One region of the Paenarthrobacter sp. NPDC057355 genome, then DNA from elsewhere that is predicted to be linked to it. Evidence: predicted binding sites of a transcription regulator. Region 1 holds the regulator's gene; each other region holds the start of a gene.
What was found. The regulator HrcA, encoded in region 1, represses chaperone genes, less so after heat shock. The targets are predictions, from matches to a motif close to TTNGCACTCGNNNNNNNCGAGTGCNAA.

Region 2: ACFUOZ_RS18170 (Hsp20/alpha crystallin family protein) is a predicted target of HrcA. The motif match lies at 2,906-2,932, and genes of this name have one in related genera.
Region 3: groES (co-chaperone GroES) is a predicted target of HrcA. The motif match lies at 9,265-9,291, and genes of this name have one in related genera.

Annotation. Positions count from the first base shown of each region.
Region 1 is NZ_JBHVAL010000001.1:638,425-647,807, forward strand. It holds gene ybeY (rRNA maturation RNase YbeY) at 1-400, opposite strand, end outside; gene ACFUOZ_RS02935 (PhoH family protein) at 397-1,479, opposite strand; gene ACFUOZ_RS02940 (GerMN domain-containing protein) at 1,754-2,692, shown strand; gene ACFUOZ_RS02945 (16S rRNA (uracil(1498)-N(3))-methyltransferase) at 2,724-3,485, opposite strand; gene dnaJ (molecular chaperone DnaJ) at 3,488-4,615, opposite strand; gene hrcA (heat-inducible transcriptional repressor HrcA) at 4,666-5,673, opposite strand; gene ACFUOZ_RS02960 (DUF3097 domain-containing protein) at 5,905-6,756, shown strand; gene ACFUOZ_RS02965 (DUF4870 domain-containing protein) at 6,887-7,300, shown strand; gene hemW (radical SAM family heme chaperone HemW) at 7,347-8,576, opposite strand; gene lepA (translation elongation factor 4) at 8,577-9,383, opposite strand, start outside.
Region 2 is NZ_JBHVAL010000020.1:23,162-33,742, reverse strand. It holds gene ACFUOZ_RS18185 (DUF6350 family protein) at 1-1,103, opposite strand, end outside; gene ACFUOZ_RS18180 (hypothetical protein) at 1,403-1,780, opposite strand; gene ACFUOZ_RS18175 (J domain-containing protein) at 1,777-2,172, opposite strand; gene ACFUOZ_RS18170 (Hsp20/alpha crystallin family protein) at 2,399-2,821, opposite strand; gene ACFUOZ_RS18165 (MerR family transcriptional regulator) at 2,964-3,395, shown strand; gene ACFUOZ_RS18160 (FG-GAP-like repeat-containing protein) at 3,475-5,361, opposite strand; gene ACFUOZ_RS18155 (glycosyltransferase family 4 protein) at 5,542-6,711, shown strand; gene ACFUOZ_RS18150 (UDP-glucose dehydrogenase family protein) at 6,708-8,090, shown strand; gene ACFUOZ_RS18145 (plasmid pRiA4b ORF-3 family protein) at 8,095-9,348, opposite strand; gene ACFUOZ_RS18140 (hypothetical protein) at 9,536-9,976, shown strand; gene ACFUOZ_RS18135 (APC family permease) at 10,224-10,581, opposite strand, start outside.
Region 3 is NZ_JBHVAL010000015.1:71,445-82,025, forward strand. It holds gene ACFUOZ_RS15865 (acyltransferase family protein) at 1-1,747, opposite strand, end outside; gene ACFUOZ_RS15870 (acyltransferase family protein) at 1,744-3,855, opposite strand; gene ACFUOZ_RS15875 (flavin-containing monooxygenase) at 4,027-5,151, opposite strand; gene ACFUOZ_RS15880 (LuxR C-terminal-related transcriptional regulator) at 5,327-6,961, opposite strand; gene groL (chaperonin GroEL) at 7,129-8,742, opposite strand; gene groES (co-chaperone GroES) at 8,827-9,123, opposite strand; gene ACFUOZ_RS15895 (hypothetical protein) at 9,316-9,678, opposite strand; gene ACFUOZ_RS15900 (SAM-dependent methyltransferase) at 9,746-10,581, shown strand, end outside.

The DNA.
Region 1 (9,383 bases):
CTTCTTTTTCCTCGGGTTCTGCGTGGTCGAAGCCGAGCAGATGCAGGATGCCGTGCGTGGCCAGCAGCAGCATTTCGTCCTGCGTGGAGTGACCGGCGTTGCGTGCTTGGACTTCCGCCACCTGCGGGCAGATGGCGATGTCCCCAAGCATGCCCTGCGGGGTGGGCTTGTCCGGCGTCCCCGGCGTCAACTCGTCCATGGGCACGGACAGAACATCCGTGGCCCCGGGCTCGTCCATCAGCTCAATGTGGAGCTTCTCCATGGCGGGTTCGTCCACCAAGAGGATCGACAGCTCCGCCTGGGGGTGGATGTAGAGGCGTTCAAAAATGAAGCGGGACAACGTCACCAGCTGTGCTTCATCGACTGCCACGCCGGACTCGTTGTTGACTTCAATGCTCATTTACGTTCTCCACGTTTATGGGTGTTGGCGGCGGCCGCGGGTCGGTGTGCGTCATCCCATGCGCTGTAGGCGGAGACAATGTCGGCCACCAGGCGATGCCGCACCACGTCAGCCGCCTCCAGGATCGAGAAATTGACGTCGTCGATACCGGTGAGGATTTCGCGGACGATCCTCAGGCCAGAGGTCGAACCGAAGGGAAGGTCGATCTGCGTGACGTCGCCGGTCACCACCATTTTGGACCCGAAGCCGAGACGCGTCAGGAACATCTTCATCTGTTCGGGAGTCGTATTCTGGGCTTCATCGAGGATGATGAAGGCGTCGTTCAGGGTGCGACCACGCATGTACGCCAACGGCGCCACTTCGATGGTCCCGGCGGCCATCAACCGAGGGATGGATTCCGGATCCATCATGTCGTGCAGGGCGTCGTACAGGGGACGCAGGTACGGGTCGATCTTGTCGCTAAGAGTGCCAGGAAGGAAGCCCAACCTCTCCCCCGCCTCAACAGCGGGCCGCGTCAGGATGATCCGGCTGACTTCCTTGTTCTGCAAGGCCTGCACAGCCTTGGCCATGGCGAGATACGTCTTACCGGTACCTGCAGGGCCAATTCCGAAGATCACCGTGTTGTCGTCGATGGCGTCAACATAGTTCTTCTGGTTCAGCGTCTTGGGCCTGATGGTCTTGCCCCTGCTGGAGAGGATGTTGTGGGTCAGGACATCTGCGGGATTCTGCACGGACTGGGTCCGCAGAAGGGAGACCAGTTGCTGAAGTACGTCGGGCGTGACCAAAGTCCCCTTGGCGACGAGACCGCGTACTTCCTCAAGGAGGCGCATGATGCGGGGAATCACCGTGGAAGGACCGGTCATGGAGAGCTCGTTGCCGCGAACATGGAAATTCACGTCCGGGAACTGTTCCTCGATGTACCGCAGGGCTTCATCATGGCTGCCCAGCGAGTGAACCATCTGGTCGGAGTTGTCGAACGTAACAACTTCCGTGCGCGTGCCCGGTAACGTGTGCGGGAACTCGGTCAGCGGCTGGTTCCCGTTTCCGGTCCTGAGCCGCCCGTTCAAAGATTCACTCATAGTGCTGGCCCTGCGGCCTGTTCTCCTCCGGTTGATGGTATGACGCAATCCTACGCCAGCGCCGGGCCGGATGAACCTCGACAAGGCGCCTGAACCTTGGCCGAAACGATGTCGCCGACATTTTGTCTCAACTCGGCATCAAGCCGGTATCAATCATGTTTCAGTTGGCCACCGACCCCGCAAACCCGGCCGGGCGCCGTCGTCAATGTGCCAAGCTGGCTTAATCGGGCGCTTGCACGCCCCGCAGCCCTGACCAAAAGGAAATGCCATAGCCATGCCAGCGAGCACCGGAAACGGCGCACGAAAGCGGACGAGGTCCGCCATCGCCGCGCCCGCGATGCTTGCTGTCCTGCTGCTGACCGGTTGCATAGCCAACGGCGGAGTGGGAACCCAGGCGACGTCGAGCCCGCCATCGCTGTCCGTGCAGGACGCCCCTGCGAGCAATGCCCCGCTGGAGACAACGCAGGCTTCGACCAAGATTCCGGTCTACTGGATTGGGCGAAGCAAGGACGAGGTCTATCTCTACCGCGAATTCCGGGACATCTCCGGTGACGGCAATCCCGTCACCACCGCCCTGAAGATCATGATGGCCGAGAAGCCGTTGGATCATGATTTCTTCACCCCATGGCAGGAACCGGGAAACCTGGCGACCTCCATCTCGGGGAAAAACGTGATCACGGTTGACGTCTCCCGCGACGCGTTCAACTCGAACCTGGACGCCGGGATGGCCCAGCGCGCCATTCAGCAGCTGGTATACACAGCCACGGCGGCAGCTTCGTCCTCCGGACTCATCAACTCGGGTCAGCAGATCCAGGTGGTCATTCTCGTGGACGGGCACAAGGACTACATGGCGTTCGGGCAGATAAAGCTGGGCGAACCGATGACACGCGACGCTTCCTTGGTGGCACCCTTGTGGATCATTGATCCACAAGAGGACGTTTCCTTGCCGTCCGGGCCCATCAAATTCAACGGCCGCATCACGGATAACTCCCGGCCCATCAGCTGGCAGATCCTTCAGGACAACGGCAAGGGCGAGAAGTCGAGCCTGCTCACAGGCCAGACCAAGGCCACAGGCGAGCCCGGTCAGTACGGTCTTTTCAGCTTCGGAGCCACACTGAAACCGGGCAAGTACGAGCTCCGCGTATCCGAGGTCGATGACGCCGGCAAGGCCATCGAATCGAGCACGGATACCCGCCTGTTCAGCGTGTCCTAAGCATGTTCGCCGCGGCCTGGTCGCTGGCCGGCTACCAGCGGCCCAGGACGTCGCTGGCCACAACGACGGCGGCGGGTCCCGCCGTCGAGGACCTCAGGACGTGGTGACCCAACAGTGCCGTGACGGCACCAGCGTCGCTAAGCCGCGTTACTTCCCGCGGCGAGATGCCGCCTTCAGGACCCACGATCAACAGAACCTCACGGGGCGAGGCGTCATCGACGTCCAACTTCCCCAGGACCTCACGTAAGGGGTTCTTGGCGTCCTCGTGAAGGATGATTGCGAGGTCAGCTTCCGCAACGGCTTTGGCCAGTCCGTTCGAGTCCACGACCGGCCGGACCGGGGGTATCCAGGCCCTCCGCGCTTGCTTGGCTGCCGCAGTAACCACGGACTCCCACTTCGCGTGCGCTTTCGCTGCCCGGTCACCCTTCCAGCGCACGATCGAGCGTTCCGACTGCCACGGAACCACGGCATCGATCCCAAGCTCAGTCGCCGTCTCGATGGCCAGCTCGTCGCGATCGCCCTTGGCCAAGGCCTGCACCAGGACCAAGCGCACCTGGGGCCGCTCTTCGAAGACGACATCCTCCGCCGTCACCGTCAAGGTGCCGGATCCGACGTCGGCAACGGTTCCGGTGAGCCGGGCCCCAGCGCCGTCGGCGATGTCGACGGACTCACCGACGGCCAGGCGCTTCACTGTGACGGCGTGCCGCGCTTCCGGACCCTCCAGGACGAATTCAGCACCGGAGTGCACCTGGTCGAGACTGCCGGCGGGCGCGAAGAAGACGGGATTGCTCACCGCTACAGATTACCGAGCTTGTCCCGGAGCTTTGCGAACATGCCACCGCTGGCCACCAGCTTGCCCTCGGTGAACTGCTCACCGCGGAGCTTGGCGAGCTGCTGCAGCAGTTCTTCCTGGGCATGGTCAAGTTTGGTGGGCGTCTCGACGTGCAGGTGCACCTTGAGGTCGCCACGGCCGTAGCCCCGGAGATGGGTGACGCCGAGACCGCGCAGGGTGATGATCTCTCCGGACTGCGTGCCTGCCTTCACCTCGATGCCTTGCGCGCCATCGAAGGTGTCCAGCTCGAGGTCCGTGCCCAGAGCTGCCGCCGTCATGGGCACGCTCAAGGTGGCGTGGAGGTCATCACCTTCACGAACGAACATGGAATCGTTGTTCACCCGGATCTCCACGTAGAGATCGCCCGCCGGTCCACCGGCGGGGCCTGCTTCGCCCTGTCCGGACAGCTGGATGCGCGTGCCGGTGGCGACGCCTGCCGGAACCTTGATGGTGAGCGAACGGCGGCTGCGGATGCGCCCCTGGCCGCTGCACTCGTTGCAGGGATCCTTGATAACGGTGCCGAATCCTTCACAGCTTCCGCAGGGTGCTGTGGTCATGACCTGGCCAAGGATGGAGCGGACGGCGCGCTGGACCTGGCCACTGCCACCGCAAATGTCGCAGCGTTCGGGGTGGGTGCCGGGACGGCAGCAGCTGCCATCACACGTCGGGCAGACCACGGCCGTATCAACTTCAAGCTTCTTGTTGACGCCGAACACTGCGTCCTTGAGGTCGATCCGGACGCTGATAAGGGCATCCTGGCCTCGGCGGACGCGGGAGGCAGGTCCTCCGTGGCCTCCGCCACCGCCAAAGAACGTGTCGAAGATGTCCTGGAAGGCGAAGCCCTGGCCTGCGTATCCGCCGCCGAATCCGTTGTCAGTTCCGTTTTCATTGCCGGTGGCGTCATAGACGCGGCGTTTCTGGGGATCTGACAACACTTCGTATGCATGGGTCACGGCCTTGAACTGCTCCGCGACATCCTCACCGGGGTTTACGTCCGGGTGGAGTTTCCGTGCCAGCTTGCGGTACGCCTTTTTGATCTCTTCCCCGGTGGCTTCCGGTGAGACTCCCAAAACGTCATAGTGGCTGCTCAAAGTCGGTATCTCTTCCTGGTTGTACTGCGGATGTTTCCTCGGGCCGGCGTTCAGCCGCCGAGAATGCGTGAAAGGTAACGGGCCACGGCGCGTACTGCCGCCATGGTGGTGGGATAGTCCATGCGGGTCGGTCCCAGAATGCCCACCTTGGCACCTGATCCGTAGCCTGTAGCCACCACAGATGCCTCAGCCAGGCCGTCGTACGGATTCTCCCGGCCAATGCTGACCGAAACACCTCGAGGATCGTCTCCCATGTCCGACAACAACCGGAGCATGACAACTTGTTCCTCAAGGGCCTCCAGCACGGGGCCGATGCTCAACGGGAAATCGACGTTGGAACGCGCAAGGTTCGCCGTACCAGCCATGAGGATGCGCTCTTCACGGCTGGTGTCGCTCAGCGATTCCAGGCCATTTGCGAGCGATTGCGCGAGGGCCCGAAGGTCGGGCGGACACAGCGCAACCACTGAGGGAAGTACCTGCGGCAAGAGGGCCAGCTGGGTGCCGGCGATGCTGCCCAGGAAACGGGACCTCAACAACATCAATGCCTCGTTGCTCACATCCACACCGGTGTCGATGACCTTCTGCACGACGCTTCCGGTGTCTGCGATCAGGACAACAAGCACCTGCTTGGGTGCCAGCAGGACGAACTCCGCGTGGCGGACCAATGCGCGGTGCGAGTGCGGGTACTGGACGACGGCGACCTGGTTGGTCAGCTGCGAAAGGAGCCTGACGGTGCGCTCAAGGATGTCATCGACGTCGTCAGGGCCCTCCAACAGTGAATGGATGGCCCGGCGCTCAGCGGCAGACAACGGCTTGACCTGGGAGATGCGGTCGACAAAGAGGCGATAACCCTTGTCGGTGGGAATCCGGCCCGCGCTGGTATGCGGGGCTGCAATGAGGCCTTCCTCTTCCAGGACAGCCATGTCATTGCGGATGGTGGCGCTGGAAACACCCAGGTGATGCCGCTCGACGAGGGCCTTTGATCCCACAGGCTCCCGGGAATGCACATAATCCTCAACGATGGCACGCAGCACTTCCAGCTTGCGTGGCTCACTCATTGCTCCACCTCCTGACAAATTGCCATGGTCCTTTCGGACCGTCCCCGCGTGACCTCCATCGGGTCACTGCACTTAGCACTCAACATGCCCAAGTGCTAACAAGTCTAGTATGAGCTACCACGTTGTTAGCATTGAAACCGTCCGCGGACTGTATCCAGGACGGCGAGCCGGTGCAGTGTGATCGCAGCTGTTGCCCGTCCTTTCGCATATCAGCACAGAGGTAGGAATTCCTTGGCTCTCGACAATTGGGGTCCGCAGGATCTGACGGCACCGGCCAAGCGCCAGCTCCCTGAGGTCCCGGTCCAACGCGGAATGGTCCTGGAGGACGTCCAGTCGGGGTGGGTGGGCGAAGTCACCCGGGTTGAGAAGACCGGAGGCATGCACATCGTGGCCCTCGAGGACAGGCGTGGCAAGACGAAGTCATTCCAACTCGGCTACGGCTTCCTCCTCGAAGGGCAACCCATCCGGTTGATGCCTCCAGCCGCCCGCCCGCCTGCTTCAGCAGTTCCGGCGGGACGGACAGCTTCGGGCTCGGTGAAGGTCCAGGGACAGCGGGCACAGGTAGCCAAGGCCAGCCGGATCTGGGTTGAAGGCAAACACGACGCCGAACTCGTTGAAAAGGTCTGGGGTGACGATCTCCGGGTTGAGGGAATCGTGGTGGAACCCCTTCATGGCGTGGACGACCTCAAATCCGCCATCGCCGCTTTCCGCCCCGGACCCGACCGACGGCTCGGTATCCTGGTAGACCACCTGGTTCAGGGATCCAAGGAATCCCGGATCGCAGCCGAAGCCATGACCGTCCCTGGCGCTGCCGGGAATGTCTTGATCGTCGGACACCCCTACGTGGACGTGTGGCAGGCAATCCGGCCCAAGGTGCTGGGCATTGAGCAATGGCCGGCCGTGGCCCGCGGGACGGATTGGAAGACCGGAATTCTCAGCGCCTTCGGGTGGCCCCACGAGAGCGCCGAGGACATAGGTTTGGGCTGGCAGCGGCTCCTCGGTGCGGTGCGCAGCTATGCGGACCTTGAGCCATCGTTGCTCGGCCGTGTGGAAGAAGTCATCGACTTCCTGACCGTCCCCTGATCTGCCATCCGGTCCAAGAGGATCTGACGCCTTTTCGGGGCGTTGGTCCCGGGAAGGACGCGCGGGCCGGTATTCTTGGACAGCAACACCGCAGCATCTTTGAAAGCATTTAAAGCAAAGGGAAGACACCGTGGCAGATAACGCTCCTGAAGAACCGGGTAGCGCCGCAGGCCGGCCCCAGTATCACGGCGCGCCTGCCAACGCACTCCCGTTGACGGCCAGTGAGGACCGACAGTGGGCCACTTTGGCGCACTTCGGCGGCATCCTGGGATGCGTGCCGGCTCTCTTGATCTATTTGATCTTCCGCGACCGTGGCCCATTCACAGCACAGGAATCCAAAGAGGCGCTGAATTTCACCTTGCCTCCAACCATTGCCGCCGTGCTCGCCAACATCCTGGTACTGCTGCCCGTGGTCGGCAACATCTTCGCGGTCATCGCGACCGGCATCTGGGTGGCGTTGACCTGCTTCTCCGTCTCAGCAGGAATCCGGGTCAATCACGGTCAGCCGCACCGCTACCGCTTCAACCTGCGCTGGATCAAGTAGAGTCCCGGCTCAGGACCGCAGGAGCTTCTCTGCTGGCTGAGCCGGTTCAGTCCGGCAGGATCCTTCGGACTACCGCATCTGCGAGCAGACGCCCCTTCAGCGTCAGAATCAGCCGACCCTTGAACGCCTGAACAGGATCAACCAGCCCATCGGCGATGAGGCCTGCCATCGCGTGGCGACCCACAGCATCCAGAGCATCTACGGCCAGCCCCGTTCCCAGACGCGCTTCCAGCATGATCCGCTCGACTTCGCGGGTGCCGGCGTCGAGAGTTTCGCGTCCGGCAGCCGGCGAGGTTCCTGCGCCCAACCGTGACGCATAGGCAGTGGGGTGTTTGACGTTCCACCACCGGACGCCGCCAACGTGCGAATGCGCACCGGGGCCGATCCCCCACCAATCATCACCGCGCCAGTAGGCCAGGTTGTGCCTGCAGGCTTGTTCCGGGGTCCGGGCCCAGTTGCTGACCTCGTACCAGTCCAGGCCCGCCGCTGAGATCATTTGATCCGCCAGTTCATATTTGGCGGCGTGGTCGTCGTCGTCGATTCCGGGCACTTGGCCGCGCCTGATCTGCGCGGCGAGCTTGGTGCCGTCCTCCACTATCAGCGCGTAGGCGCTGACGTGATCGGGCTCGTAGGACAGGGCAGTCTTGAGTGAGAGTTCCCAATCCTCCATGGACTCCCCCGGTGTCCCGTAGATCAAGTCCAAACTGACGGCCAGGCCAGCCTCGCGGGCCCATTGAACCACCAAGGGAACCCGGCTGGGAGTGTGCGTGCGGTCCAGCACTTTCAAGACATGCGGAACAGCCGACTGCATGCCGAATGACACCCGCGTGAAGCCTGCATCAGCAAGGACTTTCAGGGATTCGGCTGTCACGGAATCAGGATTCGCTTCGGTGGTTACCTCAGCGCCGGGCTCAAGGCCCCAATGCCCGACGGCGGCACGGAGGATCTGTGCCAAATCTTCCGCGGGCAGGAGGGTTGGCGTGCCGCCTCCGAAGAATACGGTGCTGAGGGGCCGACGCGGGAGGCCCGAGGCATCAAGGGCCGCAGCCGCGAACCCGAGTTCGGAAACCGCCGTCGATGCGTAGGCATCCTGTGACGCTCCGCCGCCGAGCTCCGTCGCGGTGTAGGTATTGAAATCGCAATAGCCGCAGCGCACGGCACAAAACGGGATGTGCACGTAGAGACCGAATTTGCGCTGCTCTACGCCGTCCAGCACCTGCGGCGGCAAGATGCCGTCCGCAGGTGCCGGATCGCCCAAAGGTAGGACGCTGGGCATTTACTTCTTGGCCTTGTCCTTTGACTCGTCCGTGGTCAGCGCCGCGATGAAGGCCTCCTGGGGCACCTCGACGCGGCCAACCATCTTCATGCGCTTCTTGCCTTCCTTCTGCTTCTCGAGCAGCTTGCGCTTACGGGTGATGTCACCGCCATAGCACTTGGCAAGAACGTCCTTGCGGATGGCGCGGATGCTCTCGCGGGCGATGATGCGCGAGCCGATGGCAGCCTGGATGGGCACCTCGAACTGCTGCCGCGGAATGAGCTCCCGGAGCTTCGCGGTCATCATCACACCGTAGGCGTAGGCCTTGTCGCGGTGCGTGATGGCGCTGAACGCGTCCACTTGTTCGCCCTGGAGCAGGATGTCGACCTTCACGAGGTCGGCCACTTGCTCGCCGTCGGCCTTCCAGTCCAGCGAGGCGTAGCCGCGCGTCTTGGACTTCAGGAGATCGAAGAAGTCGAACACGATCTCGGCCAGCGGGATCCAGTAACGGAGTTCGACGCGGTCCTCGGACAGGTAGTCCATGCCCTTCATCTGACCGCGGCGGCTCTGGCACAGCTCCATGATGGCGCCAACGAACTCGTTGGGTGCCAGGACAGTAGCGGAGACCATGGGCTCGCGGACCTCGGCGATCTTGCCCGTGGGGTACTCGCTGGGGTTGGTGACGTGGACAACCCGCTTGTCTTCCAAGGTGACCTCGTACTCCACGTTGGGGGCAGTGGAGATGAGGTCGAGGTTGTATTCGCGTTCCAAACGCTCGCGGGTGATCTCGAGGTGCAGCAACCCAAGGAAGCCCACACGGAAACCGAA
Region 2 (10,581 bases), on a different contig from region 1:
GCGCCTATGAAAGCCCCCAGGAAAAGGGTGGAAACGGTGGCGGTGAACCAGCGGGCTTTGATCTTGATGGAGAGCCACTCGTCAAAGTGGTTTTCGCCTTCGCGCAGGAACCACCAGCCAGCCAGGATCCCGGCGACAACGGGCAAAGCCAGTGCCATCGCCCCAAATTCGAGCTGGCCTGCGGGGAGGCTGCCAAGGATGGGGACGGCCGGCAGCGGTCCCACCGCGGTGCCCAGCGGACCGGCTGTGGAGCCGATGCCGAGCGAGAAGCCCGCCCCCGAGGACCACGCCAAGGCGAAGATGACCAGGTTCGGCAGGAAGCCGAGTTGGGCAATGGTGAGCACGGCGCCTCCCAGAGCCCCGGCCTTCAGCCCTTCGTAAACAGCGATGATGTCGGTCCAGTGCCACACGATCGTGACGGCCAGCAGCACAGCCGACAGGCACACGGCGGCCATCGCCGCCACGAATCCAGCCTTCAGCACCGAGCCCACATAGGAGCCAGCCCACCGAGAGTGCTGACTGGTTTTGGCGAGCCAAGCGACGGCGTCCACGCCGATCAGTCGGCTCCACGAGCCCGCCTCCCGCCGGGCTCCAACGACCATGCCCAAGCCAAACGAAATCAGGGGTATGGCCATGGCCAACCAAAGGTTGATGACAACTTCGGTAGTGCGGCACACGAATCCGGTGGCAGCTCCGAAAGCCGCGTAGACAAGGAAGGCGCCGAAAAAGGCCTGCCACAGCTGGTCGGTGTAAGAGGCACGGGCCAGACGACGGCCTGCCCGCCACGCCAACAGGAACGGGATGAGCGTCAAGCCCAACGGGATCAAGGAAAGCAGCCCTGATCCGGGGTGGGCCGCGGGGCCGATATTCACATGAGCGAGCTCCAACGGAACACCGTGAATGAGCAACCAGGCCTGGCCTCCCATCCGTGCCAGGGCGTCCACATTCCGGTTCTGGAAACCATCGGTCGCCCATACGCCGACCAGCGGAAGCACCACCACGATGGCGGAAATGAACGCCGCCTGAGCCGCTTCCAGACCGCCCTGCAGCCAAAGGGGCATAGGGAGGCCACGGTTTCCGGTCTGATCAGCGCGCAGTTTCATCGTGATCAATCGTGCCACGGCCAGCTCTCCAAGCCCGTCAGGCGCCCCTGAAATACCGCGAATTCAAGCGCTTTTTCCTGTTGGTCGCCGTAAGATGGGAGGTGTTCTCCCGGGGCAGGCGAGCGCCCCCCGCTGATGTTGAAGGCCCGGAAAAATCGAAGCCGGGAACTAGGAGCGGCCAATGGATAGGTGTCATAACTTCTAACAGAAAGTCGTACTAGCAGCTGGTGCAGCCGCCTTAGGATTTTTCCCAGGCTGCACCAGCCTTCTTTTGTACAGGCCTGGTGCCGGGACTCCATTCACAACTGGGGCCCGTAGATGAACTCCTTGGCATGGTTGACGGCCTTTTTGAAGGCGTCGTTGCGGAGTGTCACCTGTTCCTGGTTGGCTCCCCCTCGAGGTTCAACGAACGTGGTTGGACCGGGGCGCAGCATCCAGATGTCGCCCGCCGGCGGGAGGTAGAACACCCCGAAGGAGCGGTGCTCGGGGTCATTCGTCCAGATGGGCACTACGGCGATCGCGGCCCCCGTATCCGGGTTGATCCACTGGGCGCGTGGCAGGGGTTGTTCGTGGACTTCGGGGTCCAGGAACGGCGCTGTCCCTCTCCCCCAGCGTTGTTCGAACCGTTCGTAGAACGCGGGAATAATGTGGTCGTCATAGGGACGCCAAGCACTCATGGATTGCTCCTCGGTGTTCTCAGGTTTCTGGACGAAGGTTCCCAGCGGGGTGGCCCGAAGGACAACGGTGACTGGCCGCCGTCGTTCCGTCCGGGCTGCTGCGCACGCTTGTGCACCCGGACGTTCACCGGCGTCCCGCCGCTTCCGAATCCGTTCCGCCGCGCCCGGTCGTATGCCGCCCGCTTTCCTGGGTCCGACAAGACGACGTACGCCTGCATGATGGCGTGCAGTTCCTGGAGGTCGGCCGCCGAGGTGGTGTCGCCGTCGTCGGCCTTTGGGCGCGTGTCCGGATGGTGGGTCCGAAGCAGCGCGCGATAGGCGCGGGCGATGTCGCGGGCCGTGGCGTCGGGCGCGACGCGGAGGGTGGCGTAGTGGTCTGGCTGCGTGTTCACTGCTGTGTCCGGTTCATGCTGCGGATCAGGAGATGGCCCCCGGCCGGAGCCGGGGGCCATCCATCGGGAGACGACGGGCGGGGACCGCTTTCATGTGCGCTAAAAAACGCTGTGACGTGGCGCGAAGCCTGCGCCCAACTATTCCGATGCGGCCGCCTCCGTTGTTCCCGGTCGCTGCCCTGCCGGTCGGCCACCCCCGGGTGGGCCTTCCGGCAGGGCGGACGGATCAGGCGTTGATTTCCTGCTTTTGCCCGCTGGATGTGATCTCGATGCGCCGCGGCTTGGCCTTCTCGGCGACGGGGATGCGGAGTGTGAGCACACCGGCGTCGTAGTTGGCTTGGACGCCTTCGGTGTCCAGGGTGTCACCCAGGATGAGCTGCCGGCTGAAGACGCCCTGAGGGCGCTCGGCGGCGATCATCTCGTTGTTCTCGCCCGCGGGCGACTTGCGTTCGGCCTTTACCGTGAGGACGTTGCGTTCGACGTCCAACTCCACTGAATCAGGGCTTACACCTGGCAGATCGAAGGCAACAACGAATTGTCCGTCCTCCTGCCATGCATCCATCGGCATTCCGGCCGGGCGTGCTGTTGTGCCAAAAACCTGTTGGGCGAGCCTGTCGAATTCGCGGAACGGGTCAGTGCGCATCAGCATTTGGTTCTCACTCCTTTGGATCTTGATGCTGATTCTGTTGTTGTTACCAGCCTCCAGATCTGTGGTGGTTGGTATAGATTTTTTATAGCACTGGTGAGAGAGTGGTGCAAGTAGGTTTTTGGAAGATTTTCGGAGGTTTTTGATGGCAGGTTCGGATCGCTCGGCCGCCGCCGCGGAGCACGACGGCGGACTGGTCGCCTCCGCTTCGGGCGCGGGTTCCGATGACGGACGGGGCGTTTACGCGATCTCGGTTGCCGCGGAACTGGTGGGCACCGGGCAGCAGAACATCCGGCAGTACGAGCGCAAAGGCCTGCTCACTCCCGAAAGGACCGACGGCGGCACTCGCCGCTACAGCGAAAACGACCTCGCGACTCTGCGTCGGATCGGGGTGTTGCTCGATGAAGGGCTGAACCTGGCCGGCGTGAAACGTGTGCTGGAGCTGGAGGAGGCGAATCGGGGGCTGACGGCGGACAACCGCGGGCTGAGTGAGCACAACGAGGAGCTGCGGGCGGACAACCGCGGGCTGCGGAAGGATTTGAAGGCGGCGCGGGGTGGGGCGGGAGCGGCCCCCTAAGCCATCGCCTAGGGGGCACATTCCTACGTTTATCGAGTCAAAGATCCATCAGCAGCGATCTCCGGACGTAACTCGTTGCCTACAAAATGGCAGTCATCACGTTCCATCCGGCCCCCGCTAGGCTTCCATTAGGCCACGCAGGTCCTCCGCTTCCCGCAAAGAGCCACAGCGCACCGGATGAGTCCCGCGACAGGATGTCAGTCTTACCGTCACCGTTGAAGTCCCCCGGTCCCACCAAGGCGTTCATCACGTTCCAGCCGGAGCCAGTTTGACGCGGAGCCAACCATCCACCGAATCCGTTCCCGGGATAAAGCCAGAGGGTGCCGGCACCGTCACGCGAGACGACGTCAGCCGTACCGTCGCCGTTGAAGTCGCCGACGCCTGTGATGGCCGACATGCCCGACCAGCCAGAGCCAACCTGGACGCGCGACAACCAGCCGCCCGAACCATTGCCTGGGTACAGCCACAGAAGCCCGGAACCATCCCGGGCCAGGACATCAACCTTTCCATCCCCGTTAAAGTCGCCGGCAGCAGTAATGGCGGTCATGACAAACCATCCGGCGCCCACCTGTTTGCGCGGAAGCCAGCCACCCACGCCGTCCCCCGGATACAGCCAGAGGGTGCCGGCATTATCGCGGGCGAGCACATCTGAGGTTCCGTCCCCGTTGAAGTCACCTGGAGCGATCAAAGCGGTCATGACATTCCAGCCTGAGCCCACTTGAACCTTCGGCAACCATCCGCCAGCACCGTTGCCGGGATACAGCCACAGCAAACCTCCGGCGTCCCGCGCCAGTACGTCAGTTGTTCGGTCACCGTTGAAGTCATTCTTGACGGGCGCAGGAATGTTTTCGTCGATGACCGTCACCGACGAACTTCCCCTGTTGGCGACGTAAGCCTTGCCTGATTTCGCATCGACTGCAGCAGCGACAGGTTCCGTTCCGGTCCGAACGGTGGAGGTGACGTTGCCTTTATCGAGGATGGTCGTTCCACCCCCGAAAGTAGGGATATAAGCTTTTCCGCGAAGAGAGTTCACACCCATTGCGCCCGGCTGTCCAGCGACGCCCACCCTGGCGATCTTTGATCTGTTCTTGGCATCAATCACCAACACTGACGCTTCGCTGTTAGTACCGGCAGCTTCAACGTACAGGACGCTGTTCGCCGCGTTGACCGCAATCTTGCCCAGCTTCTCAGAAGTGGAGTAAACCGTGTCCGCTTGGTTGATGTCGTGAATTGCATAAACTTCGCTGCCCCGGATGCCAGTCGTTACGGCATACACTCGCTGGTTCTCGGGGCTCCAGGTCATTCCAGAAACAGTTCCCAGGAAAAAGGTCCAGTTGGATGCCTCATTCGTCTGCCCGTTAATAATGGTCACTACATTCGAATATCCGACGTAGATGGTGTTCGTGGTCGGGTCGACAGCGATGCTCTGGGGGGCGTAGTTGTAAAAAGGGATGGTGTCAGTGGCGTGGGTGTTCCCGTCGATTACCGTGACGCCGAAGCTAAAGCCGACATAGATTTTGCCCGTCGCCTCGTTGATCGCGATGTTGCGTGGGTCCACACCGGTCGGGATCTTTGCCGTCAACATATTTGTCGAACCATCGATGACGGCTACTGATCCCGGCGCACCAGATGCGCCCGCCACACTCGCGTAAATCTGACCGTTGGGGTGGACAACTACTCCGCCGACAGGACCACCGGTGTCAATGATGCTGGCCTTGTTAGTCACGCCATCGATGACTGAAAGTCCACTCGCCGTCGCAACATACACCTTTCCGGTTGCGCCGACAGCCAAAGCATGAGGCGCCGTTCCCACCGGTATATCCGCCACGAGCACGTCAGCCACCGCAGGCGGACTGAGCAACAGCGAAGCTGCAAGCGCTCCGGCAACGGCAAGGGCCGCCGTCGTAATCCTTCGATATTTTTTCCTGGCTCCGGACACAGCTGTTCCGAGCGCGACAGACCTCATGGGACCCCCATAAATTGAGACGCGACTGTCGCGTCGTTGAGCGGAGTCTACAGCGCGCACAGGTAACTCCCAGCATTGAGTGCTTCAGCGCTCACCCCAACCCGCCTGTTAACCAACTCTTCCCCCACCGGCCACCCCCGCGCACCCAGTAAGCCAACCGCCGCGACCACCGTGGAAGGCGTGAGGATCGCAATCGTCGCCGAATCATTCCTGCCACTGATGAATGGGGTAACCCACTCGATACTGCGGGTGCTGGAGCATCTGCAAGAGCGCGGGGACGAGGTGATGGTGATCGCGCCGTCGACGTCGGACACTGATGTTACGAGCGTCGAGAAGGGTGCGTATGTGCACCGGCTTCCCTCGGTGCCGCTGGCCAGATACACGAATGTGCGGGTTGCGTTGGGTGGTGTGAATCGGGTCAAGCGAATCCTTGCCGATTTCGCCCCCGACGTCGTTCATCTTGCCTCACCGTTCGTCCTCGGCTGGCGCGCCGTGCAGGCCGCCCATCAGCTGGGCATCCCGACTGTCGCGATCTACCAAACCGAGGTTCCCGGCTACGCGGGCCGCTACGGTGTGCCGTTCCTGGAGAACTGGGCCTGGAACCGCGTGGACAACATCCATCTCCTGGCCACCCGCACCTTGGTGCCGTCCACCTTCGCGCTGAACCAGTTGCGCGGACGCGGCATCCTTCGCGTGGACATGTGGCGGCGCGGTGTGGATACCGCGCGCTTCAATCCCGCGAAACGTTCGACGGCGTGGCGCAGCTCGGTCGCGCCCGAGGGTCAGCGCATCATCGGCTACGTCGGCCGGCTCGCCGTCGAGAAGCAGGTTGAGGACCTCGCGGTGCTGGCGGATGTGCCGAACACCAAGCTGGTCATCGTTGGTGATGGCCCGCAGCGCGAAGCACTCCAGTCCGCACTTCCCCAGGCCCATTTCACTGGCTTCCTGGGCGGCGAGGCCCTCGCGGAAGCTGTGGCCGGCTTCGATCTTTTCGTCCATCCCGGCGAGTTCGAGACTTTTTGCCAAACCATCCAGGAGGCCATGGCGTCCGGCGTTCCGGTGGTGGCCACTGGCCGTGGTGGCCCCTTGGATCTGGTGGAAAACTCGCGCACCGGCTGGCTGTACGAACCGGGCAACCTCTCCCAACTGCGTGATTACGTCCAGGACCTGATGGGCGACGACGCCAAGCGCCGCGCGTTCGCAACGGCAGCTACCGCTTCGGTTCAGGGTCGGACGTGGCCGGTGCTCAGCGCGGAGTTGGTTCGTCACTACAACGACGTCATCTCCGGCGTGCCCAGCGAAGCAACGGGCCATTCAGAACTCACCTCAAGCAAAGGACCATCTTCATGAAGATTTCCGTGATCGGCTGCGGCTACCTCGGCGCAGTCCACGCCGCCACGCTCGCCTCCATGGGCCACACCGTGGTGGGGATCGACGTCGACTCCTCCAAGGTGGAGCAGCTCAACAAGGCGCTGGCTCCCTTCCACGAACCCGGTCTCGATGAGCTCCTGAAGGATGGCCGCACCACGGGCCGGCTGGCGTTCACCACGGACTTCGCCGAGGCAGCGGACGCGCAGGTGCATTTCCTCTGCGTGGGCACACCACAGTCCAAGACTTCGGACACCGCGGACCTCTCCTACCTGATGGGCGCCACGAGGAGCCTCCTGCCGCATCTGGCGAAGGGGGCCGCCGTCGTCGGTAAATCAACAGTGCCGGTTGGCACGGTGGAGACCGTCCGCTCGGTCCTGGCCCGCCGGCCGGACGTGCTGCTCGGCTGGAACCCGGAGTTCCTGCGCCAGGGCACCGCGGTGAAGGACTCGCTGGTCCCCGACCGGCTGGTGTATGGGGTGCCGGGCGGAAAGGGCGCCGCTGCCGGTGCACCTGTTACTGCCGTGCTGGATGCTGTGTACGAGCCCCTGATTGCGGCCGGAATCCCGCGTTTGGTCTGCAATTTCGCGACCGCGGAACTGATCAAATCGGCGTCGAACGCGTTCCTGGCCACGAAAGTCAGCTTCGTCAACGCGATGGCGGAGCTGTGCGACGCGTCGGGCGCCGACGTCAGCGAACTCAGTGAGGCGATGGGCCTGGACCCGCGCATCGGCAACCGGTATCTGCATGCGGGGCTGGGCTTTGGCGGCGGTTGCCTGCCCAAGGACATCCGGTCGTTCCGGGCGCAGGCGCGTGAACTGGATGTGCCCTCCGTGGATGAGTGGATGGCGTTGGTGGATTCGGTGAACCTGGATCAGCGTTCCCGCACTGTGGAGATCGCCCGTGACATGTGCCGCGGCTTCCTGTCCGGCCGCACGGTCACCATCCTCGGGGCCGCTTTCAAGCCGGACACCGACGACATCCGCGACTCCCCCGCCCTGGACGTCGCACAGCAACTCGCCGATGCCGGCGCGCACGTGACTGTCACGGACCCCAAGGCCATCAACAACGCCTGGATCCGCTACCCGCAGATCCGCTTCGAAGCCTCCACCAATCGCGCGCTGGAAGGCGCGGAGCTGGTGCTGCTGCTCACCGAATGGGACGAATACGTCTCCCTCTCGCCTTCGGTTGCGGGATCACTCGTACGACGCCGGATGGTGCTGGACGCTCGGAACGTCCTGAACGCTGATGCTTGGCGGAGTGCTGGGTGGACGGTCCGCGGGTTGGGAACGGGAGCTGCTGTGCTTGAAGCCAGCAACGCTCCCAAGCCTGCCGACAGGAAGAAGCACGCTCGGGCGTAGCTGGTTAGTCCCCCCAGCGACTCTGAACGTCGAGCAGGAAATTTATCCCGGCGGGGGACAATTCATTTTCATCTGTCCCCCATTTCTTAGTATTCCAGAGCCGTAGGCAGAGGAACGACTGGTGAACATCAATCCTCAAGCCGCGTGCCCAATCGAGCGGAATGTCGGCTCCAGCTACTGTTCGTAAACCGTGCTCGTGGAGCGCAAGCTGAATCACCTCGTCCCTGAGGCCCATGGGCGGATAGCTTCCCGTCAACTCCCAGTGCACTTTGAGCTGTGTTCCAATTTGTACGCCTGGGTGCCCAGGCGATGCCAAACGGTCAGCGATATAGTGCCAGAGCATTGCGGGTTTGTTCACGAGCTTTCGACCCGCTGGCGTCAGGAGAAGCTTGTCCTTGCTTTTGCGTAGAAGTTTCCATTCCTGAAGCCGTTCGCGTACCACCCGAACGGGTGCAGCATGGCTCTCGGTCGAAACGCTCCCCTGCCAAGGTTCGGTCCATTCGAGGTCTGCCATTGCCCTCTTGACCACCACGGGCTTTAGGTAGCCCGCCGTCGTCAGCGGCAGCCCGTCCGGGTTTGCTTCATTCAAGAACCAAAGGATCGGTCCCAGGACGAATTCGATGTCGGCCTCTGTGGTCTCCGCCGGCCACAACCGCCGCGCCAATAGTTCCAACTGACGGTTGATGGCCGCCATATCAAAAGCACCTGGATCGAACTTTGAGATGCCCTCCTGGGTCACGAACTCCAGCCATTCCACGGCTTCCCGGTGCTCGGGATGCCCCGGAGTGCCAACGACTCGAACCACGTTGGCGTACCCCTGCACTCCCCCGGAGTCCTCGACAGGGCCGCGCATCGCCCCAGCCACGCAGGTGATCGCCGGCTTCTGCAAGACAGCCTGTCCCACAACCTCAATCTCGTGGGTCCAGCTGTCGCCGAAGTCGTATTCATACTCAAGATCAGACAAGCCCACAGCGGCAGGATCGAACAGCTCCAGCAGCCGCACGTTAGCTGCCACTTCAGCGCCTGCGGGGCCATCGCCGTCGTCGAGCGCGAAAATCAGGCGCTTCTTGCCGGACTTGTTGTGGCCCGCCAAGGCGTATAGATGCGAGTTCTTCCATCCGAAGGCGCATTGGATAGCCTCATGCAGCTCGGCAACGGTAGAAGACTCCGGAAGGACGAGTTGCCGCCAGATCAGGGGTTCAGTCTCGCTGATGGAAATGCGCAGCTCGATGGCCGCGACGGTGGTGGATGGCTGCATAACCGCCATTCTGCCAGTTGATTGGCCCGACAGGATTTCAGCACCCTGGTCACGTTAGGGGCGGGGTTGCTGCCGTCCCGGACGGACATGCGTCGTGCAGTTTCGGTGAACGGGACGTCCAAAGTAGGCCCCCGAAAACAGCGTCACACATTCGCCCTTTGGGGCACTACCCCTATATCCGGGGGTAGTGCCAACGAACGACGAGGACTTGCCTGTGATCACGCACTTCTACCCAGCCGCACTTCGAATCCTGACCTGCGTGGTTGCCGTCTGTTCGGCTATAGCAGCCACGCTACTTGGCACAGCGCCGCCGCCTGAGGGGCTGAAGGTGCTGGACCCCTCAGACTTACGGACGACGGCGGTAGTACTCACCATGGCGTTGGGTGTGGTTGCACCGGTGGCCATGATGATCATGGATCCGCTCAAGTGCCTGCTGCTGAAAGCCTGCGTGTTCACGGCGTCGGCCATGGGAAACGCCATGATGCTCAGCCCTCTGTTGGTGGTTCCGTTTCAGGAAACCCCTACGGCGATGGCGGTGACGTGTTCAATTGCCGTCACGCTCGCCAGCATCGTCACGTTCATGGAATCGGTGGAGCGCAGGAACGCGCGACGCCGGGCCAACACCTAGACGGGCACAGTCACCACTCATTTTTGGGCCTTTTTGGGGATGAACGCGTCCGCGCACCACCTAGTTTTGGAGTTTGAGCACCTAGAGGCCGAAATTCGCCCATAGTCTTCCTATGTGCCTCCGGAGCGGGGATCCCGATGTCCGGCGGGTAACCCCACCCGCTCCAGACGTAGGCGGCACTACGGCACGGCTCCACCTGACTACCCCCGGGTGGGGTCGTGCCCAGCCTGCCGGTTCAGCCGTTGAATCAGTTCCGGCGCAGCCGCAGAAAACGGTAAAGGATCCCGACGGCGAACATCAGGACACCCAACCCCACGGACAAGGGCGGCAAGGTGGTCACCAGAACCACGCACGCAATGGCGCCTGCCACCTGGAGTGCTTTCGGGTAGCGGCGATCTTCAGCGGGCTGCGTGAACGCGGCAATGTTTGCCACCAGGTAGTAGAGCAACACCCCGAAGGATGAGAAGCCAATTGCCCCACGTAGGTCTGCCACGGCAATGACCACACAGATCACCGCACCGATGGTGATCTCGGCTTTATGCGGAACCTTGTACTTGGGATGCACCGCGGCGAGGGCATGCGGCAAGTCATGTTCGCGGGCCATG
Region 3 (10,581 bases), on a different contig from region 1:
CGTCGATCCCCGCATCCGTGAACGGCTTGATGCCGTCAAGGTAGCCGGGCACCTCCGTCTCGAAAGGGGCATCCGCGTGCGTCAGTGAGGCGACCGTGAACACTGCGTCAGGCTTGTGTTCCATCACGTAGTTGGAACTGGCCTTGTTGAATTCATTGCACTCGTCCGTGCGTTCCGGAGATTCGGCCCCGAACCGGCAACTGCCTTTCAGCAGCGTCACCACTTCCCAGCCATGCTGCTTGGCGATGGGGCCAAGGGCAGCCATGTACTGCTGGGCATGCGAATCCCCCAGCACCACGATTTCCTTGGTGACGGTCTCGGGTTGGTCGTTCTGCAGGCAACCCTGCAGCAAGGGATCGCTGGGCACGTTGTCCCCCGTGCACAGTCCATCGATGTCGGCCCACTCGTCCTTCATGGCCCCCGGAGCCGGAATAATCATGGCTTCCTGGGTCGGCTGCCCAGCGAATTCGGGCGACAACGCGGCGGCACCGGGCGTCAGTTCCTTGGGCTGGCCGGCGATCGCGGCATCTTCGGCCGCAATGACACCCTGCCAGACGGTCACGGGCATCGCCAGCAGGGCGCCGCAGGCGGCAATCACGACGGCGGCCCGCCAGGACCGCACGGCCGGCCACTCCCAGCGGCGCATGGGTTCCTCCACGAACCTGGTGGTGGCGACCGCAAGCAGCATGGACGCAGCCATGATGCCCAGTCCCTGGATCAGACCCGGAGTCGCCGTGCCGGTGACAAGGAGGAAGAACACCAGCACCGGCCAGTGCCACAGGTAGAGGGCATAGGAGTTGTTTCCCACAAGGACCAAGGGACGGGAGGCGAGGAAACGGTCCGCACCGAACCGGCTGTTGCTTTGCCCCGCGACGATGACCGCCGCCGCAGCAAGGGTGGGCCAGAGCGCAATGAATCCCGGGAACGAGCGATCCACCGTCAGCACCAGGCCGCAAGCGAGCATCGCGGTGATACCGGCCCAGCCAAGGAACACCCGCAGCCGGCGCCCGGGCTTCAGGTACGGCAGTGCAAGTGCCAGCAGGGAACCCAGCGCAAACTCCCACAGCCGGGCGCGGGTATCGAAGTAGGCATACTCCTGGTTGTTTGCGGTCTGGTCGATGGAAAACACCAAGGACGCCAGAAAAACAACGCCAAATACGACAAACAGCAGGTTCCGGTGAGTCAGCGTTCTCCCCGGAATGAGATTGGCCAACCGCGGCTGCAGCAGGGCGACGGCGGCGAAGATCAGGGGCCACAGGATAAACACCTGGCCCTGGACGGACAACGACCAGAAATGTTGGAGCGGGCTGGCCCCGGGATGGTTTTGCGCGTAATAGTCAACGGCGTTGTCCGCGAGCTGCCAATTCTGCTGGTAGAACAGGGATGCCCAGGCTTCGGCGAGGACATCCGGCCAGCGGCTCTGCGGTATGAAGGCCCAGGTAGCGGCCAGTACACCCAACAGAACCACGACGACGGCGGGCAACAGCCGCTTGAACACGTGGAGCCAGTGCCGCAACAGCTTCAACGGCGAACCGGCTTCGAGTTTCCTGGTGAACGATAACGTCAGCAGGAAGGCCGAGATGAGCAGGAAGACATCCACACCGCCGGACACCTTGCCAAGCCAGATATGGTAGGCCGCCACCATGAGCACCGCCAGGGCACGCAGGCCCTGGACTTCCGGACGGAAGCCGCGTTCCGGCGTCGTTCCTTGATGCGCGCTGTGCGCGACCGTGCTGGTGCTCATCATTGTTGCCACCCCGTAGCGGCAAACCACCTCTCATCAAGCATGTCCGACATGCTCTTTACGTAGGTCTTGGTCAGGTGGTTGTCGTCCAGGTAGACGAAGGTATTGCCGATGATCGGCGGACAGTAGATACCGATGCAGATCAGGTCCGTCATGTCGATCAGGAAAAGGTCCTGGTACTTGCCCCTGACTTCTTCCAAAGGGCTGGGATCGGCCAGGACGTCGGCTTTGAGTGGCCGGCAGTCCGGGCTGTCCACCCCCTTGTTGAGGGTGCAGTCCGTGAGGCTGTAGGTAAAGCGGGGGTTGTCCCGGATGGCAACAACCTGCGTCCCCCGCGCGGTGATCTCGGAGACGATTTCCTCGAAACCGCGGGTCAGTTTCTCGTCAGGCTCCGACGGTTCAGCCTTGGTTCCTACCGTGAAGACGGCGTCGGGTGCGTGCTCCTCAATGTGCCGGCGGACCTCCTGGTTGAACTCGTTGCATTCGGGCTCGACGTCAGGATCGTCGGTAGCGAAAGGACATGCACCGTACAGCAAGGCGTACAACTTCCAGTGGTGCTCCTCGGCCAACTGCCCCAGCGCGGCAAGCCACTGTTGGGAATGCGAGTTCCCCACCACGAGCACGGTCTTGGTTGCATCGGAGCCGACGTCGTTTTGCTGGCAGTTGTCCTGGAGTAGCCGCGATTCCGGCTTGGTATCGCCCGAACAGCCGTCCGGCAGCTTTGCCCAGTCGCGGCCGATCCGTTCCGCGGTGGGTTGGGTGAGGGCGTTGGGGGCAATCTGGTTCACGTAGGTGGGCAGGAGGGACTTGGCACCGGGGTTGTCAAAGACCATCCGCGCCTGCGCGGCTTGTTCGTCCAGGTCCAGTTTGTACTGGAAGCCAAGCAGGGGTGCGGAGGCCACTGCCACGCACGCTGCAATGGCCACAACCGCACGACGACGCTTCATTTCAGGCCACTTCCACTGGCGGAAGGGCTTCTCGATGTACTTCGTGGTGAGGAAGGCCAACACCAGCGACAGGGAGATGATCGCCGTTCCGGAAAGCCAACCGGCATGATCCTTGCCGCTCCATGCGAGGGCGATGACCAGGATGGGCCAGTGCCAGAGATACAGAGCGTAGGAGTTATCGCCCAAACGGACCAGGAACTTTGAACTCAGAATCCGGTCCACCCCGAAGCGGCTGCCAGTTTGGCCTGCCGCGATCACGGCGACTGCAGCAAGGGTGGGCCATAGTGCCACGAAGCCGGGGAAGGCGGTTTGAACCTGCAGCACAATGCCGCACGTGAGCATGGCGATGACGCCGATCCAGCCCATCAGTACCCGGATGGGCTTGGAGAAGTTCAAACCCGGCAGGATCAGGGCAAGCAATGTGCCCAAGGCGAATTCCCAAAGGCGGGCGAAGGTATCGAAGTAGGCCACCGCCTGGTTGGTGGCCGTGAAGATGATGGAGTAGATGAACGAGACCAGGAAGATGATTCCGAACACGTACACCAAAGTGGCGCGGTATCTCAGGGCGAAGCGCCGGCAGAGCACCGCAACGACCGCAAAGATGATCGGCCAGAGGATGAAGACCTGTCCCTGGATGGACAGCGACCAGAAGTGCTGGACAGGGCTGGCCAGGCTGTGGTCCGTGGCGTAGTAGTCAACCGCGAGCTTCTGCAGCAGCCAGTTCTCGTAGTAGAACAACGACGCCCACGCCTGCTGGACAATCTCCGCCCATCGGGTCGGCGGCAGGAGAACAAAGGTGGCCGCCAAGGTCCCCAGAAGGACAACCACGACGGCGGGCAGCAGCCGCCTGAACAGGTGCAGCCAATGCCGCAGGAGGTCCATGGGACGGTTCTGTTTATAACGCCCCGTGAACTGCAACGTCATGAGGAACGCCGAGATGAGGAGGAAGACGTCCACCCCTCCTGAAACCCTGCCGATCCAGATGTGGTAGCTCACCACCATGAGGACGGCGAGGGACCTGAGTCCTTGGATTTCAGGGCGGAACTTGGACTTTGCAACGGGACCTGAAGCCCGCCTGCTACGGTGGGCGGCGGGGGTCGACGTTGGGGTAGTCACGTGAGGCAGTTCCTTAAAGCAAGTGGCACAGCGGGTGGCACAAAGCATCCATAATACGCGGTTTTGGCCCAATGCTCATGTCAATTTGGTTCCTTGAGGGGGCTTCCGAAGGTCAATTAGTCCACCTTCCGCTATGGATTTACCGTGCTGAACCTGTGCACCGCCTGTGGCTGGCAGAGTCAATGCGGCCGTGACATGGCAAAACAATCCTAAGGGATCTTACTCAATGTGACCGGCGGGAATGTGACGCATCCCACGGAAAGTGGCGGCGGAAAGGCCGCTTCGAGCACCCATGACCTCGGCCAGGTAGCTGGCATCCTTGCCTACCCCGGGGAGCGTCGCTGAAGCGGCCGAGAACTGGAACTCGCGCCCCAGGACGTAAAGCCCCGGCATGGCATCCACTACTCCACGTTGGTGACCCGTTTCGGCAGAAACGGGCAACTCCACTCCGTACGCGTCCTCGTGGTATCCGGTGCACCACACCACGTTGGTTACAGCCATGGAGGTCCCGTCGTCGAGGACGGGAAAGCCCTCTACCACTCCGGATACCCTCGAAACCAGCTCCACGCCCGCTGCCCGTAGTTCTTTGGTCCGGGTCCGGATCAGGGGTGTAGCGGTGGCCCTGAACCGAGGAGCAACTTTCCTACCGACTGGAGTCCCCAGCGTCAGCACGTGCAGGCCAAGGAACCGGATCACGGGAAGGACGAAGCGGGCAGCGGCCCGTCCGTGCCGGACCGGCAGTTCGCCCCCGGGCTTGCCGGCCACTGCGGTAGCGTGCGTCCGGCTGACCTCCAGCGCAATCTCCGCGCCGGAGTTGCCAAGACCTACCACCAGCACCGGTCCTGGTTGGAGCTGATCGGGATTGCGATAATCCTTGGAGTGGAGTTGGCGAATTGAGGGATCAAGTCCGCCGGCAAAATCCGGGCGCTTGGAAATCCGGGAACCGCCCGTAGCTACTACGACGTTTCTTGCCTGCCACGAACGTTCCCCCGCGCTGACGACAAAGCCCTCCCCGACCTTCTGCACCTTATCCACCCGCGTCCCCAAAACGACGGGCAACCCCAGGGTTTCCGCATAGCCTTCGAGGTAGGCTGCCATCTCATCCTTGCTGGGAAATGCCAAACGGTCGCCGGGGAAAGGCTTACCTGGGAGGCCATCGTATTTCGCGGGGGTGAAGAGCCGCAGTGAATCCCACCTTTCCCGCCACGATTGCCCCGTGCGGGTATTTTCGTCCAGGATGACGAACCTGAGGCCCCGCTGGGCAAGGTGGAACCCCATCACGAGGCCTGACTGACCGCCGCCAATGACAACCGTGTCCAGCTCAGTGTGCTGTTGATATTCCATGGCTGATGTCCTCCTCCGTAATTCAGCCTGTACTGATAGAGCCAAAGTACGGCTGCGGACCCTCCCGCCGCGTCGGGCAAATTACCCATTTTGTACGGTTCACTGTTGGGCATTCATGCCCATGGGATAGCGGCGAGAGAGCGATCGCCCCAAACGGGTGGGACGTGAGAGATGGTCAACCGATGAGGTGGTTTTCGAAGGCGTAGGAAGCGGCAGCCGTCCGGGAGCCGACACCGAGCTTTGCAAAGATGTTCCCTGCATGCCGGGCCACTGTCTTTTCGCTCAGGTACAACTGACGGGCAATGGCTTTGTTGGATTCGCCGGCAGCAATCAGGCGCAACACTTCCAGCTCGCGAGGAGTCAGCGCCGTTTTGACTTCTCCCCCACCGTTCCGAAGGGCCTGGACCTCGGCAATTGCCGGTGCCGCCCCCAGGTCGGCGAACTCCTCCAGTGCCGCCTCGAACTCCATAGCGGCCGAGTCCGCATCCCCCAATGCGGCGCAAGCCCTGCCTGCGATGACGCGGGCACAAGCGGCCTTGAAGGGAGCTTCCAGGACATACCACTGACGCCACGCCTGCCGTGATGCCCGCAATGCTGCGCCGGCATCACCCTCGGCAAGAAGCACCGCGGCTTCCGCCTGGCGCGCACCGGCGCTCTCCAGCAGCTGGCTGCCATCACGAAGACCCGCAAGCAATTCCTCGACGGCGGCCCGGGCAGCGCCCGTCTCACCCACGGCCAATTCGATATCCACCAACGCCGGAAGGAGCCTGCGCCTGTTACCCGGGTCGGCCTCTGCTACTGCCCGCCTGATGCGGGCCTGCGCCTCGCTGTTCCGGCCAGTCAACAGACGAAGCAAAGCCATCCCCGGCTCGGGCTCAAAGCCGGTCTCCGCTGCTGTCCTGAATGCCCGTTCCGTCTCCTCGGCACGGCCCCGTAGCCGGAAGACTTCGCCTTCCTGGTACCACGCGCCGAACGTTGCATCGGGATCACCCTTCCTGATGCGCCCCTCGGCAGCACGTGCAACCTCCAGGGCCTGGTCCCAAGCGCCATGCAGGATCAGCAGCTCTGCCCGGTACGCCTGGCATTGTGCGCCGAACATGACCATGTCAGGACGTTCCCCGCACCAACGTTCCAGGGCAGCGGTCCATTCCCGCGCTCGCCCCACGTCCTGGGCAAGGCGGCAACTGCCCAGGACAGCGCAGTAGATGATCCCCGTGGGGATGGGAGAAACCTCGCCCGCCATGACCGAAACCATGAGCTCGTCCAGGGTGCGAAGACCTTCCTCCGGGTACCCCAGCGCCAGCCGGGATGTTCCAATACCCAGGCGGCCCATCGCTTGCAGGTCCTTTTCATTGAAGGACTCCCCCAGCTCGAACGCCCGGCAGAAGTTCACATAACCCGCCTCCGCGTCCCCGCCGCGCAGGGAGCCGAGGGCAACGGAAATAAGCAGGAACCCCACACCAGCAGTTGCGTGCTCCAGGCTTTCCGCCAGTCGGTTGGCCTTCCCGAGCCATCCACTCCCGCGGGCATGTTCACCTGCATCCAGCAAGAACATGATCAACCACGCCGCGCAGCGCAGGGCACTGTCCGTATCTCCCACGGTCAGGTACTCGTTATGCGCCCGGGTGAGATATCCAATGGCCTCCTCATTATGTCCCAGAAGCATGGCGACGGAAGCCAGTAACTCAATGTCCTGCGGAGGTAAGCCCCCGTCGTCGTCAGCGCGAACCAGGCACTCGAAAGCGGCGCTCCAGCGGTGCTCCGTGAAGGCCGATCGTCCCAGGTCCAAAGCTGTGGCAGGTACTGACATGACTCACCTTGAGGCGGGCAGCGGCCCTGATGGTCCGCCCAAGCCGCCGTGTAAGCGTCAGGTTACCGCCGCCGTCGTACGCCAGCAATAGCAGCCCCGCGCCGGCGACAAGACAGCAAAAAGCCCCGGCCACTCAGCAGTGGCCGGGGCTTTCCAGGTCAGGCAGCTTAGTGCTGGTGGCCTGCGTGTGCGTCTTCTTCGTCAGCCGGCTTCTCGGCAACCAGGGTCTCGGTGGTGAGAACCAAGGCAGCGATGGAAGCGGCGTTGCGCAGTGCCGAACGGGTGACCTTGACGGGGTCGATCACGCCGGCACCGATCAGGTCCTCGTACTCGCCGGACTTGGCGTTGAAACCGTGGTTGGCTTCGAGTTCGGAGACCTTGGCAGCAACCACGAAGCCGTCGAAACCGGCGTTCTGGGCGATCCAGCGCAGCGGCTGGACCAGGGCGCGGCGGACGATGCCGACAGCTGCGGCAGCGTCGCCTTCGAGGCCCTTGACGGCCGGGGACTCATCCAGAGCCTTGAGGGCGTGGATGAGCGCGGAACCGCCACCGGAAACGATGCCTTCTTCGAGGGCTGCACGCGTGGAGGACACAGCGTCCTCGATGCGGTGCTTCTTTTCCTTCAGCTCAACTTCGGTGGCTGCGCCAACCTTGATGACGCCGATGCCGCCGGCAAGCTTGGCCAGGCGCTCCTGCAGCTTCTCGCGGTCCCAGTCGGAGTCGGTGCGGGTGAGCTCTGCGCGCAGCTGTGCAACGCGGTCTGCAACGTCCTGCTCGGTTCCGGCACCGTCCACGATGGTGGTGTTGTCCTTGGTGACCGTGATGCGGCGGGCCGTACCCAGTACCTCGAGGCCAACGGTGTCCAGGCTGAGGCCGAGGTCCGGGGAAACAACCTGGGCGCCGGTCAGGGTGGCGATGTCCTGGAGCATGGCCTTGCGGCGGTCGCCGAAGCCCGGAGCCTTGACGGCAACAACGTTGAGCGTGCCGCGGATGCGGTTGACGATCAGCGTGGACAGGGCTTCGCCTTCGATGTCCTCAGCAATGATGAAGAGGGGCTTGTTGGCCTGCAGTGCCTTCTCCAGCAGCGGCAGGAAGTCCTGCAGCGAGGAGATCTTGCCCTGGTTGATCAGGATGAGGGCGTCCTCGAGGACAGCTTCCTGGCGCTCTGCGTCGGTGACGAAGTACGGGGACAGGTAGCCCTTGTCGAACTGCATGCCTTCGGTGAGGACCAGTTCGGTCTGCGTGGTGGAGGACTCTTCGATGGTGATGACACCATCCTTGCCCACCTTGCCGAACGCCTCAGCCAGCAGCTCGCCAACTTCGTCGCTCTGCGCGGAGATGGCTGCGACGTTGGCTACCTGGGTGCCTTCGACTTCGCGGGCGTTCTCCAGCAGGCGTGCAGCGACAGCCTCAACGGCAACTTCGATGCCGCGCTTGATTTCACCGGGAGCGGCGCCGGCAGCAACGTTGCGCAGGCCTTCCTTGACCAGTGCCTGTGCAAGCACAGTGGCAGTGGTGGTGCCGTCACCGGCGACGTCGTTGGTCTTGGTGGCGACTTCCTTGGCCAGCTGTGCGCCAAGGTTCTCGTAGGGGTCGTCGAGCTCGACTTCACGGGCGATGGTGACACCATCGTTGGTGATCGTGGGGGCGCCCCACTTCTTGTCCAGGACGACGTTGCGGCCGCGCGGGCCGAGCGTCACCTTGACAGTGTTGGCGAGCTTGTCGATACCGGCCTCAAGTGACCGGCGGGCAGCATCGTTAAAAGCAAGCTGCTTTGCCATGGTTGTGTCCTTTCGAGACAGAAAACCCGCACCGCTGTCGGTCGGAATGATTCCAACGTGACGGCGGTGCGGGGCTCCAGGAAGTTACTTTACGACGATCGCGAGGACATCGCGGGCGGACAGGACGAGGTACTCGCTGCCACCGGTCTTGACTTCGGTTCCACCGTACTTGGAGTAGATGACGACGTCGCCGACAGCTACGTCCACCGGTACGCGGTTGCCGTTGTCATCGAAGCGGCCGGGGCCGATTGCAACAACTTCGCCTTCCTGCGGCTTCTCCTGCGCGGAGTCCGGAATAACCAGGCCGGAAGCCGTGGTCTGCTCTGCTTCGAGCGGGCGAACAACAATACGATCCTCAAGAGGCTTAATCGAGACCGACACTCGGACTCTCCTTTTCATGAGCTGATTCATGGACTAAGAACTAGGGTGCCGTGGCGTACAACCGTCGTCGCGGTGCCGGTGGACGCCTGGCGGGATTAGCACCCTCACGGGGAGAGTGCTAACTAGACTCTATGTAAGGCGTTAGCACTCGGTCAAGGTGAGTGCCAGCATTTCGTCATGGGTGAACTGCGGTCACTGGTCCCTGAGGTCGTCCAGATCGTAGTCTTCGCCGTCGTCGTCCTCATCCAGCGCCGCGCTGCCGCGGTTCAGGTACAGGACCACCGCCGAGGCGACTGCAACGACGCCGGAAATCACCAGCGCGATCACGCCGCCCAGGCGGGCGCCGCTGTAAAGATCGCGGATCTCGCGCGCCTCATCCGTAGGATCGCTGACGCTCTTGCCCGACACGGAATAGGCTGCGGCATTGAAGGAGTCCAGCGCGAAAATAACAATCAGCAGGCCGACGCAGACTACCGCGATGACAGCGCCCGCAATCAGGGCAGGACGGGCGTACACGGTGAGGCGGGAGGGCGGCGGGGCTGCGTTGTCTTCCATGAAAACAACCCTATCCGGCTGATTCCACAGTCACACTGCCATGACGCGCGACGTTAGGCTTGTTCCCATGCCTCACGCACCGCAGGAACAGATCGCGCCCTTGCTGACTACTGAAGGATGGGAACTTCTTGCCTCGCTGGGGCCTTACCGGGAGGCTGACGCTTTCAGCACCAACGCCGAACTCCGGAAGGCTGGCCACTCCCCCGAACTTGTAGCCGCCGTCCTGACCCAATCGCGCCTTCGGACCCGCGCGGAGGCCAAGTTCGGCGAATTCGCCCGCCAGATGCTCTTTACTCAAGCCGGCTTGGAACAGGCCACCCGGCTCAATGTCGCCGCCCGCCACGCTGAACGTTTCGCCCAGGCAGGCATCAGTCACGTTGCGGACCTCGGCTGCGGCCTCGGCGCCGACTCCATGGCTATGGCTTCGATGGATATCGCGGTCACTGCCGTGGAGATGGATGAAACCACCGCGGCCTGCGCCATGATAAACCTCATGCCATTTCCGCATGCGAGGGTTGTGCACACGGACGCGGAGTCGGTATACCTTGAGGGGATCGACGGCGTCTGGCTGGACCCCGCCCGACGCACCACCTCCACGTCCGGCACCAAAAGGATCTGGGACCCGGAGGCCTTCTCCCCTCCGTTGTCGTTTGTAGAAAGGCTTGCGGCCACCGGGCGTGCGGTAGGGGTCAAGATGGGCCCGGGCATCCCCCACGACTCCGTGCCTTCGGACTGCGAGGTCCAGTGGGTGTCCGTGGGCGGCGACGTCACCGAAGCCACGCTGTGGTTCAACGCCGTTGCACGGCCCGGCGTTCGCCGCGCGGCATTGGTCCTTGGCAGCCAGGGCGCTGCGGAAATCACCAGCGGTGAGGATTTCGACGGCGGCCCAGTCGCCGCCGTCGG